One region of the Rhizobium grahamii genome, then DNA from elsewhere that is predicted to be linked to it. Evidence: predicted binding sites of a transcription regulator. Region 1 holds the regulator's gene; each other region holds the start of a gene.
The links. The regulator PhoB, encoded in region 1, activates phosphate uptake and scavenging genes when phosphate is short. The targets are predictions, from matches to a motif close to TGTCATNNANCTGTCAT.

Region 1 (3,260 bases):
CCGCGCACGCAGGATTACATCATGGGCCGCTTCGGTTGATTTCCAACGTCGGAACCCCTCACGATATTCAAGGATGATCCCATGGCATCGACACATATTTTCTCTGCCTACGACGACGACCTGAAGTACCTTTCCCGCCGGATTTCTGAAATGGGCGGCCTGGCCGAGCAGATGGTATCGGACGCTGTCCGCGCCCTCGTGAACGGCGACACGGCGCTGGCCCAGAAGGTCATCTCCGACGACGTGATCCTCGATCACGCCGAACGCGAAGTCGGCGACAAGGCGATCGTCACGATCGCTCGCCGCCAGCCGATGGCTGCCGACCTCCGCGAGATCATGGGTTCGATCCGCATCGCCGCCGATCTCGAACGCGTCGGCGACCTCGGAAAGAACACGGCCAAGCGCGTGATCGCGGTGCAGAACACCGGCGTGCCGCGCAAGCTCGCCCGTGGCCTCGAACACCTGTCCGAGCTGGCCCTGGTTCAGCTCAAGGAAGTGCTCGACGTCTACACGAGCCGTGCGGCCGACAAGGCAAAGTCGATCCGCGAGCGCGACGAGGAAATCGACGCGATGTACACCTCGCTGTTCCGCGAGATGCTGACCTACATGATGGAAGATCCACGCAACATCACGAGCTGCACGCATCTCCTGTTCTGCGCCAAGAACATCGAGCGCATCGGCGACCACGCCACCAACATCGCCGAGACGATCTACTACATGGCCACCGGTGCCCAGCCGGAAGGCGAGCGTCCGAAGGACGACACCGCCAACACCGTCGGTGCGGTGACGGAATAAGCGTTCCGGACCACGCCCCCAGGAGACCGAAACGAATGATCCCGAGAATAGCTGTTGTCGAAGACGAAGAAGCACTGAGCGTGCTTCTTCGCTATAACCTTGAGGCTGAAGGCTTCGACGTCGACACGATCTTGCGCGGCGATGAAGCCGAAATCCGCTTGCAGGAACGCACACCGGACCTGTTGATTCTCGACTGGATGCTGCCGGGCGTTTCCGGCATCGAGCTGTGCCGTCGTCTGCGCATGCGCCCGGAAACCGAACGTCTGCCGATCATCATGCTGACGGCGCGCGGCGAGGAGAGCGAACGCGTTCGCGGCCTTTCGACCGGCGCCGACGACTACGTCGTGAAGCCGTTCTCGACGCCGGAACTCGTCGCCCGCGTCAAGGCGATGCTTCGCCGTGCGAAACCGGAAGTTCTGTCGACCCTGCTGAAGTGCGGCGACATCGAACTCGACCGTGAGACCCACCGTGTCCACCGCAAAAGCCGTGAGGTTCGCCTGGGGCCGACGGAGTTCCGCCTTCTCGAGTTCCTGATGGCGTCGCCCGGTCGTGTGTTCTCACGCTCGCAGCTGCTCGATGGCGTCTGGGGTCATGACATCTACGTCGACGAGCGCACTGTGGACGTCCATGTCGGTCGTCTGCGCAAGGCGCTGAATTTCTCCAACATGCAGGACGTCATCCGCACCGTACGTGGTGCCGGTTACTCGATGGAAGCCTGAGGCTTCCATCCTGCTCCCAGCAAGAACGAGCAGCTGGGGGCTCGTCATGTGGGTAAGTCGCGAAGATCAGACTTCTCGCGAAACTCGCTCGACAGCGGCGGCAAGGCCCGCCGCTGGACTGGTCAGGGGTTTGGGGTCGCCTTTCACCAGATCCGCAGCACCTGCCATCGATGCCTTGCGAGAGCGACGATTGAGGCTCCCTCGCGATAGGCGGCATCGGCCGCCTCGGCAACGGCCGATAAATAACCAACACGATCGCCAGCCTTAAACAAGTCCCATGCTCCGGGGACACGGCGAACCTCGAACGGCGTTTGAGTTGCCGCAGTTGCCGCAGCAAACAACCGTGCGGTTGGCTCCAGGGTTGTTTCAACCGCGCAGAGGACGGCGATCCTTCCCCCGACCCGAACTGCCTGTTCTGCCAGGACGGCATCGATGCGAAGGGTAGGGACGGGCATCGTGCCCTCAAGTTCATCGATGGACGGCCCCAGGGTCGAGCATGTCAGGACAACAGCATCTGCGGTCTGGCCAAGCGACCGCAACACCGAGGCTGTCTCGCGGGCAATATCATCTGTCAGTCCGCCGGCTTGCTCGGCATTCGCGAGAAAATCTGCCCGAACCGCATGGGAGAGCACGTCTTTGGAAAGGCCAATCTCTCTGGCCGCGGCCTCGAAAACAGCAATATTGCTATCGGCCGTATGCAGGCAGGCTATTCTCATCGCGTTCTCCGGTCCGAGCAGCCACAAAATGGCATGGGGCTGATAGCTTCCTGGAAGCGCGCGTGCCCGACGTACATTGTTGCTGTGTCGGGGGCTCGAGCCCAACAAAAAAACGGGCCCGCGAAGGCCCGTTCCTATTCCTTATCCGGCTTCCGGATCAAGCGACCCGGTTGGCGGCCTTCCGGCGCTCGTTGACCGGCTGGTAGGCCATGCGTTGATGGTACGTGCAATACGGGGAGTTGTCAGGAGACTCGCAGCCGCAGAAGTGGAAGTCGTCCTTGAGCGGATCGCCGACCGGCCACTTGCAGGTGCGCTCGGTCAGTTCCGTCAGGCCGAGGCGGCGAGAGATCGGAACGACGACGTTCGAGGCAGGGCGGAACCGGACTTCCTCGACCGCATCGATATCGATTTCTTCCTTCAGCATGGTTGCGCCCTGCTGCCGGGTAACGGTGCGGGTCGCAACGCGCGATGCATAGTTCGGAGCGCGGGGAGCGGTCGTGGTGCGCTTCGGCGTGCGAACGGTCGTCGCGTTACCGCCGGCCTTGGCCCGGCCGGGCAGGCTGAGACGGTGGACCTTGCCGATCACGGCGTTACGGCTTACACCGCCAAGTTGTGCTGCGATTTGGCTGGCGCTCAGTCCTTCGGACCATAGCTTCTTCAGCTTCTCTACGCGCTCGTCTGTCCAGTTCATGCCCCTGTCTCCGCCTTGTTAGCGTTGGTGTAGGCAGAATCCTTCACCGTCGCCCCGGACGTATCCGAGGCAAGAAACGCTTGCTCGATTTTTGGTGACTAGTTCCGCCGCATGCAGTCTAGTAATTGAGTTTTAACCTAGTGTGAGGCCGACTCCGTGACAAGAGTCGGTTGAATCGCCGGGAATCGAATTTGTGGTTTTTCCCCAACTTGCTCGTGAGGAGAGTCATTTCTGCAACATTGCTTGTTGATAGTTGGCGTCGCCCCGATTAGCCGCTTGACGCATGCAGTAAATCCTCAGTTTTGTTGACATCGCAGTGCGAAAAGTAAATAGTGCTGC
Region 2 (3,260 bases), 760 kb from region 1:
CTGGCTGGCGATCGCGGGGTTGACCGTTATCGTCGGCGTTCCATTCATCGCCGTTGTGCTTCAGGGCATCTTTCCCAACCTCGGACAGGGCTCGTTCGCGGGCCCTTTCTCCTCGCTTGTTGCGACGCTTTTCGATAGCGCGCTTGTCGGTATGGCCGGGAACACCATTCTGCTCGGCAGTTGCGTGGTGCTGGCCTCGGCGCTGGTGGCGGTGCCGCTCGGCGTGTTTCGGGCGCTCTATCGCATTCCGCTTGCGCCGCTGTGGGATGTGTTGCTGCTCGTTCCGTTCATGATCCCGCCTTACATCGCCACACTTGGCTGGATCATGACGTTGCAACCGCGCGGCTATCTTCAGCAGATCGCGGGATTCAACCTCGCACCCTTTCTTTTTTCGCTGTTCGGCATGACCATGGTCATGGCCTTCAATACCTTTCCGGTCGTCTATTTCGCCGTATCGCGCACGGTCGAGGCGGTTGGCGCGCGCTATGCGGATGTCGGCCGTGTGTTTGGCGCGTCGCCGGCGCGGGCCTTCTGGCGGATCACGCTACCACTGTCGGCGCCCGGGCTCGTTGCGAGCCTGATGCTGGTCTTTGCCGCAGCGATCGAGGAATACGGGACGCCCGCAGCGCTTGGTCGTCGCGCCGGCTTCCAGGTGCTGGTCACCGGTATCGACCTGCGGATCTCGGATTGGCCGATCGATCTGCCGGGCGCGGCGATCCTGTCGATCCTGCTTGTCGTCATGTCTCTGCTGACATTCCTGCTGCAGCGATGGATCCTCGCCCGGCGGTCCTATCAGACAGTGGGCGGCAAACCTGCTGCCAAGGACAAGCGGCCGCTTGGGGCGATGAAGGTTCCGGTGATGATCGCCTTTGCCGTTGTCGCCTTCCTTGCGACCGGCGTACCATTGCTCTCGATCCTGTTCACCGCACTGTCGCGGACGATCTCGGGTGGTCTGGGGCTCGACAACATCAGCGCCGAGAACTTCCTGTCCGTCTTCAACAACAGCGCCGGTGCGCTGGGGGCACTTCTCAACAGCTTCTCGCTCGGCATCGGCACGGCGTTGATTACCGGCCTCATCGGCGTGCTGGCCGCCTATACGGTGGTCAAGACGAAGATCCGCGGACGCGTGGCGATCGACACGATGACGATCCTGCCGAATGCGTTGCCGGGCATCGTCGTTGCCGTCGGGCTGATCCTTGCCTGGAACATGCCCTGGCTGCCGGCGACCCCCTACAACACGGCATTTATCCTGCTTCTCGCCTATTGCTGCATCCTGCTGCCGCAGCCCGTGCGTTACACGACGGCGGCATTCCAGCAGATCGGAGACAGCCTGGAAGCCGCGGCTCGGGTCTTTGGTGCAAGCGGAGTGACTGCGTTCCGCCGCATCCTCCTGCCGCTCGTCTTTCCGAGCCTCGCTTCGGCGATGCTGCTGGTCTTTGCGCTTGCGTCGCGCGAGCTGGTCGCCTCCGTCGTCGTCGCACCTGTCGGCATGCAGACGATCGCCACCTTCATCTGGCGCCAGTTCGAGCAGGGGTCGATCGGCCTCGGCATGGCGATGGCCTTCATCGCCATCCTCATCACGACGCTGTTGCCGCTTCTGCTGCTGACGCTGCTTCGTCGCAGTGGTTTGGTGGCGGAATAGCGCCTCGCCAGCGGGGCTCCCGTAACAAAACTGTCGCTGAAGTTTCGAAAAACCGTCATGCCGCCTTCAAGCGGATGACATGACTGCCGCCATAGGTTCGGCCCTCCCGTTAGCCGGATAGACCTTGGCATGAGATTGACTGAAACGACCCGTCGACGCTTCCTTTCATCCATGGGCGCTGTCGGCGGATTTGCAGTAGCCGGGCTGGCGATGCCCTACTATGCACGCGGCTCGTCCAGTCGTCCGGTCTTCACTGCGGGCGTGCAATCCGGCGATGTCGATGCGAATTCGGGTGTCGTGTGGGCGCAAGTGAGCCGGCCGGCACGGCTCTATGTCGAATATTCGACGAGCGACCGCTTTGCCAATGCAGTGCGCGTCGCGCCCATAGACGTGACGCCGGAGACCAATCTGGCGGGAAAGCTGCTGCTCCAGAATCTCCCGGATGATCAGGAGATATTCTATCGCTTTCGTGCGGCCGACCTTCAGGACGTCAACGATTTGTCCGAACCCATCCATGGACAGTTTCGCACGGCGCCATCAGGCAAGCGCAGCATCCGTTTCGCGTGGTCCGGGGATACGGCTGGCCAGGGCTGGGGCATAGATGACGAGGGGATGCGCACCTATTCGACGATCGCCTACCATCGGCCGGATTTCATGATCCACTCCGGCGACACGATTTATGCCGACAATCCTGTTGCCGATGAGGTCAGGCTGCGAGACGGCGGCATCTGGAAGAACCGTGTGGTCACCGAGGCAAAGCGCGACATTGCGCAGACGCTCGACCAGTTTCGTGGCCAGTGGGCCTATAATCTGCTCGACGACCACGTGAAGGCGTTTAACGCGGTCTGTCCTGTCTTCTATCAATGGGACGATCACGAGGTCCTGAACAACTGGTCGCCCTCGACCGATCTTCGCGACGATGATCGCTACAAGGAAAAGTCGATCGCCATGCTTGCGGCCCGCGCCAGTCGTGCCTTTCACGAGATGACGCCGATCCGCTACGTGGCTGACGAGCCTGGCCGCATCTATCGCAAGGTGTCCTACGGTCCGCTGCTCGACGTCTTCTTCATCGACCTGCGCTCCTATCGCGGCCCGAACAGCGATGGGCTCGATGCCGAGCCAGCGGCGGAGTCGCGACTGTTGGGCGAACGGCAGGTGGCGTGGCTGAAACGAGAACTGGTGCGCTCGACGGCGACCTGGAAAGTGATTGCCTGCGATCTGCCGATCGGGCTGGTGATCTGGGACGACTACGGCCACCGGACGGGCAGCGAGTCGATCTCCAACGGCGACAACGGCCCACCGCGTGGCCGCGAGCTGGAATTCGCCGATCTCCTGCGCTTCATCCGCGACGCGGGCATAGCGAACATGATCTGGCTGACGGCCGACGTGCATTACGCGGCTGCGCATTACTACGATCCCGGCAAAGCGAAATTCCGCGAGTTCCTGCCGTTCTGGGAGTGCGTAGCAGGTCCTCTGCATTCCGGAACCTATGGCCCGCAGGAACTCGACATGACCTTTGGGCCGCAGGTGAAGTTCATGAAGGCCGCGCCCGGCGGGGCGGAGCAGAACCTGCCGCCGTCGGCCGGCATGCAGTTCTTCGGGCTTGTCGACATCGATG
Region 3 (3,260 bases), 1.1 Mb from region 1:
TGCGAGTAGAGCAGGATCGCGATGATTCCCATCGTCTTCTGCGCGTCGTTGCCGCCGTGCCCCAGGGAATACAGCGACGCTGACGCGAACTGCAGGACGCGGAACGTGCGGTCGACCGCAAAGGGCGTCTGCCGCACGAACAGCCACGAGACGACGAGCACCAGAAAAAGCGCCAGCAGAAATCCGATCATCGGCGACATCACGATCGCCCCGGCCGTCTTCAGAAGCCCGCTCCAGACGATGGAGCTCCAACCGACCTTTGCGAGACCGGCACCGACCAGGCCGCCCACCAGCGCGTGGGAGGAGCTTGACGGGATGCCGAGGATCCAGGTGACAATGTTCCAAATGATGGCGCCCATCAGCGCCGCAAAGATCACCAGCGGCGAAACGATGGCCGGATCGATGATGCCGGTGCCGAGCGTCTCGGCGACATGCAGGCCAAAGAACAGGAAGGCGATGAAGTTGAAGAACGCGGCCCAGGCGACGGCATATTGCGGTCGCAGCACGCGCGTCGACACGATCGTTGCGATCGAATTGGCAGCATCATGCAGGCCGTTGAGGAAATCGAAGAACAGCGCGATCGCGATCAGGGCCGCGAGCAGCGGAAAGGCGAGGGTGGCGTCCATCAGACGTTCTCGATCACGATGCCGCTGATTTCGTTTGCAACGTCCTCGAAGCGATCGACGACCTTCTCGAGCTCGCCATAGATTTCGCTGCCGATGATATAGGCCATTGCATTCGATGCTCCGTGACGGAGAAACAGTTCCTTCAGCCCGCGATCGTGCAACTCATCGGACCGTCCCTCGACCCGCGTCACTTCCTCGGCGATTGCCATCAGGCGCGGCGCATTGGCGTTGATCCTGTTGAGAAGCGGGATGGCTTCGGCCACGAGATGCGCCGCCTGGACGATCACGGTTCCCATCTCCTGCATGCGCGGATCGAATTCCCTCTGCTCGAACAGGCGGATGGTCTTCACCGTCTTGTGCATCATGTCGATCGCGTCATCCATCGACTGGATCAGATCCTTGATATCGACCCGGTCGAATGGCGTGATGAAGCTGCGGCGTACCGCGAGCAGCACTTCGCGCGTGATGTCGTCCGCTTCGTTCTCCAGGGCGACGATGCGGTCGCAATGGCGGTCGGTGTCTTTGCCCGCAAGCAGTTCGTTCAAAGCCTCCGCTGCACCGACAATGGTGCGCGAATGCTGGGCGAAGAGGTCGAAGAATCGGTCTTCCCGAGGCAGAAGTTTGCGAAACCAGCTGAGCATTCAATCCATCCGTTGAGAACTTTTTCGAAGCTCGTCATAAAATAGCAGGCGCTGCAATAAAAGTGTCACAAAGGGAGTTGTCCGATTCTTTCTTGCCTTGTCCAAAGGCGCGAAACGCTTTTTGCGGCAGGAACCTGCGGCAGATCAGCGCGTTATTCCTGCAAGCATGATGGGTCGATTGCGGTTTGAGAGGTACGAAATGAAACGTCTGGCGACGATTTTTCTGGCGATCGCGACAGGTCTTGCGAGCTTCACGCCCACTTTGGCCGAGAATTCTCGCGATCCTTCTTCTGCTCAGAGCAGAGGCAGCTTTGGCGATTCCGGTGCCAACAGCCATCGTTCGCGTTGCGAAATCTACCGCTGCGGCGGCTATAGGTATGGCAACCGCTATAATCGCGATCGATACTACGGAAATCGGTACTATGGCGACCGTTACTACGGTCGACGCTATTACCACGATCATGACAATGGCGCTGGCGCCCTGATCGGCGGGCTCGCTGCCGGTGCGCTCATTGGCGGTATCATCGCGTCGCAACAGCCTCGGGTACGGGCAACCGGATCCCATGCCGACTGGTGCTACAGCCGTTATCGCTCATACCGCGCTTACGACAACACATACCAACCATATTACGGCCCGCGCCGGCAGTGCATCGGCCCGTAAATGGAGGGGATCAAGTACAGCGGTCGCGAGATTCACGCGACCGCTTTTGCTTTCCACTTGCTGGATTAGTGCGGCTACGCAGGTCACAAGGTGACAAATGTTGCCCTGTAGACCGCGACAAAGCCGCCAACCGCAGTCACCACAGCCAGCACCATGGCGATAAGAATGATTATCCGCGTTCCCCGTCCTGGTTCGGGTACATCGTCAGTTTTCACGACATTTCTCTTTTCTTGCTGCAGCTGAACTGCGTGCCGGTCTCGCACGTTAGCGCATTCGGGTGCAACCCAGTGGTTGGCCTGAATGGTCTCCAAGGGGCGATTGCACGGGAAGACACATCCTAGACATAGGGATAGCCGATTGAAAACCCAAGTGTAATTGAGGTTCGTCGGCACAGCAGCCAGTTTTCTCCTCGAGCAGAACAGCCGTCCTGTTCTTACGATCGAAGGAAGAAGCCAATGAAAATTCTCAATGAGAAGATGCTTTCGCAATCCGCCTACACCGCCGATATCGACATTCCCTTTGAAAAGGTCGACATTGCTGATTGGCTCTTCAATTTGCCGGAAGCGGAATATCTTCGCTGCTGCCCACCTGATCACATAGCCGCAGGCAACACCACGACCGATGACGGTCGTCGGATGTCGATCAATGTCGAGATGATCGGCACCGGCCTTGTCGTCCAGCACTATGTCGCTGAAGAAGCCACACCATCCTATTGCAGGATGAACTCGATTTCCGACGTGTTCACGCCAGTCGGCCGGACGCAGGTAAACGTCATCTGGGAACTGATTGCAGAACCGCTCGACGGCGGACGCACGCGCTACACGAACCGCGTCACGTCACATCCGACTGACGTATTCATGGATTTTATCAAGCAGCACGGTCAAAGCTTCGAGCAAGCGGCTGAAGCACGCCAGGCTGCGGGCGGTGACCATAACCGCCGAGAAACGCCACTTTTCGCGGCAAGCATTGCGCGCCGGGCCCTGGCGCGATGAAATCATGAAAGGCGAGGCGGGTTTGTCCGCCTCATTCAATTTGGACGCGGAGAAAGGCAAGGGCTGTACGGCAGGGTGAATGCGATATGCGCACCGAAACCACCGTCGGATCTGGTCAGCACATCTCTCTGTCGGTGAGAAAATTTGGAGGCCTCGCCCGGAATTGAACCGGGGTACAAGGATTTGCAGTCCTCTGCGTCACCACTCCGCCACGAGGCCTCACAACTTCGGAGCAACCGAAGCGTTGGGCGGCATTTAGAATGAATAGAAATTCAGCGCAAGAGGCTTAGTGGAAAAACCTCGCTCATTTTGAACGCGTTCTGTGGAGAGCGATCTCGGC

Region 2: FZ934_RS15140 (alkaline phosphatase D family protein) is a predicted target of PhoB. The motif match lies at 1,663-1,679, and genes of this name have one in related genera.
Region 3: FZ934_RS05440 (DUF47 family protein) is a predicted target of PhoB. The motif match lies at 1,320-1,336, and genes of this name have one in related genera.

The regions. Positions count from the first base shown of each region.
Region 1 covers NZ_CP043498.1:3,900,139-3,903,398, forward strand. The annotation lists gene pstB (phosphate ABC transporter ATP-binding protein PstB) at 1-39, shown strand, start outside; gene phoU (phosphate signaling complex protein PhoU) at 82-795, shown strand; gene phoB (phosphate regulon transcriptional regulator PhoB) at 831-1,514, shown strand; gene FZ934_RS18830 (aspartate/glutamate racemase family protein) at 1,658-2,230, opposite strand; gene FZ934_RS18835 (GcrA family cell cycle regulator) at 2,388-2,921, opposite strand.
Region 2 covers NZ_CP043498.1:3,137,050-3,140,309, reverse strand. The annotation lists gene FZ934_RS15145 (ABC transporter permease) at 1-1,642, shown strand, start outside; gene FZ934_RS15140 (alkaline phosphatase D family protein) at 1,772-3,260, shown strand, end outside.
Region 3 covers NZ_CP043498.1:1,081,179-1,084,438, forward strand. The annotation lists gene FZ934_RS05435 (inorganic phosphate transporter) at 1-626, opposite strand, end outside; gene FZ934_RS05440 (DUF47 family protein) at 626-1,267, opposite strand; gene FZ934_RS05445 (BA14K family protein) at 1,467-1,928, shown strand; gene FZ934_RS28405 (hypothetical protein) at 2,012-2,143, opposite strand; gene FZ934_RS05450 (hypothetical protein) at 2,384-2,920, shown strand; tRNA gene FZ934_RS05455 (tRNA-Cys) at 3,066-3,139, opposite strand.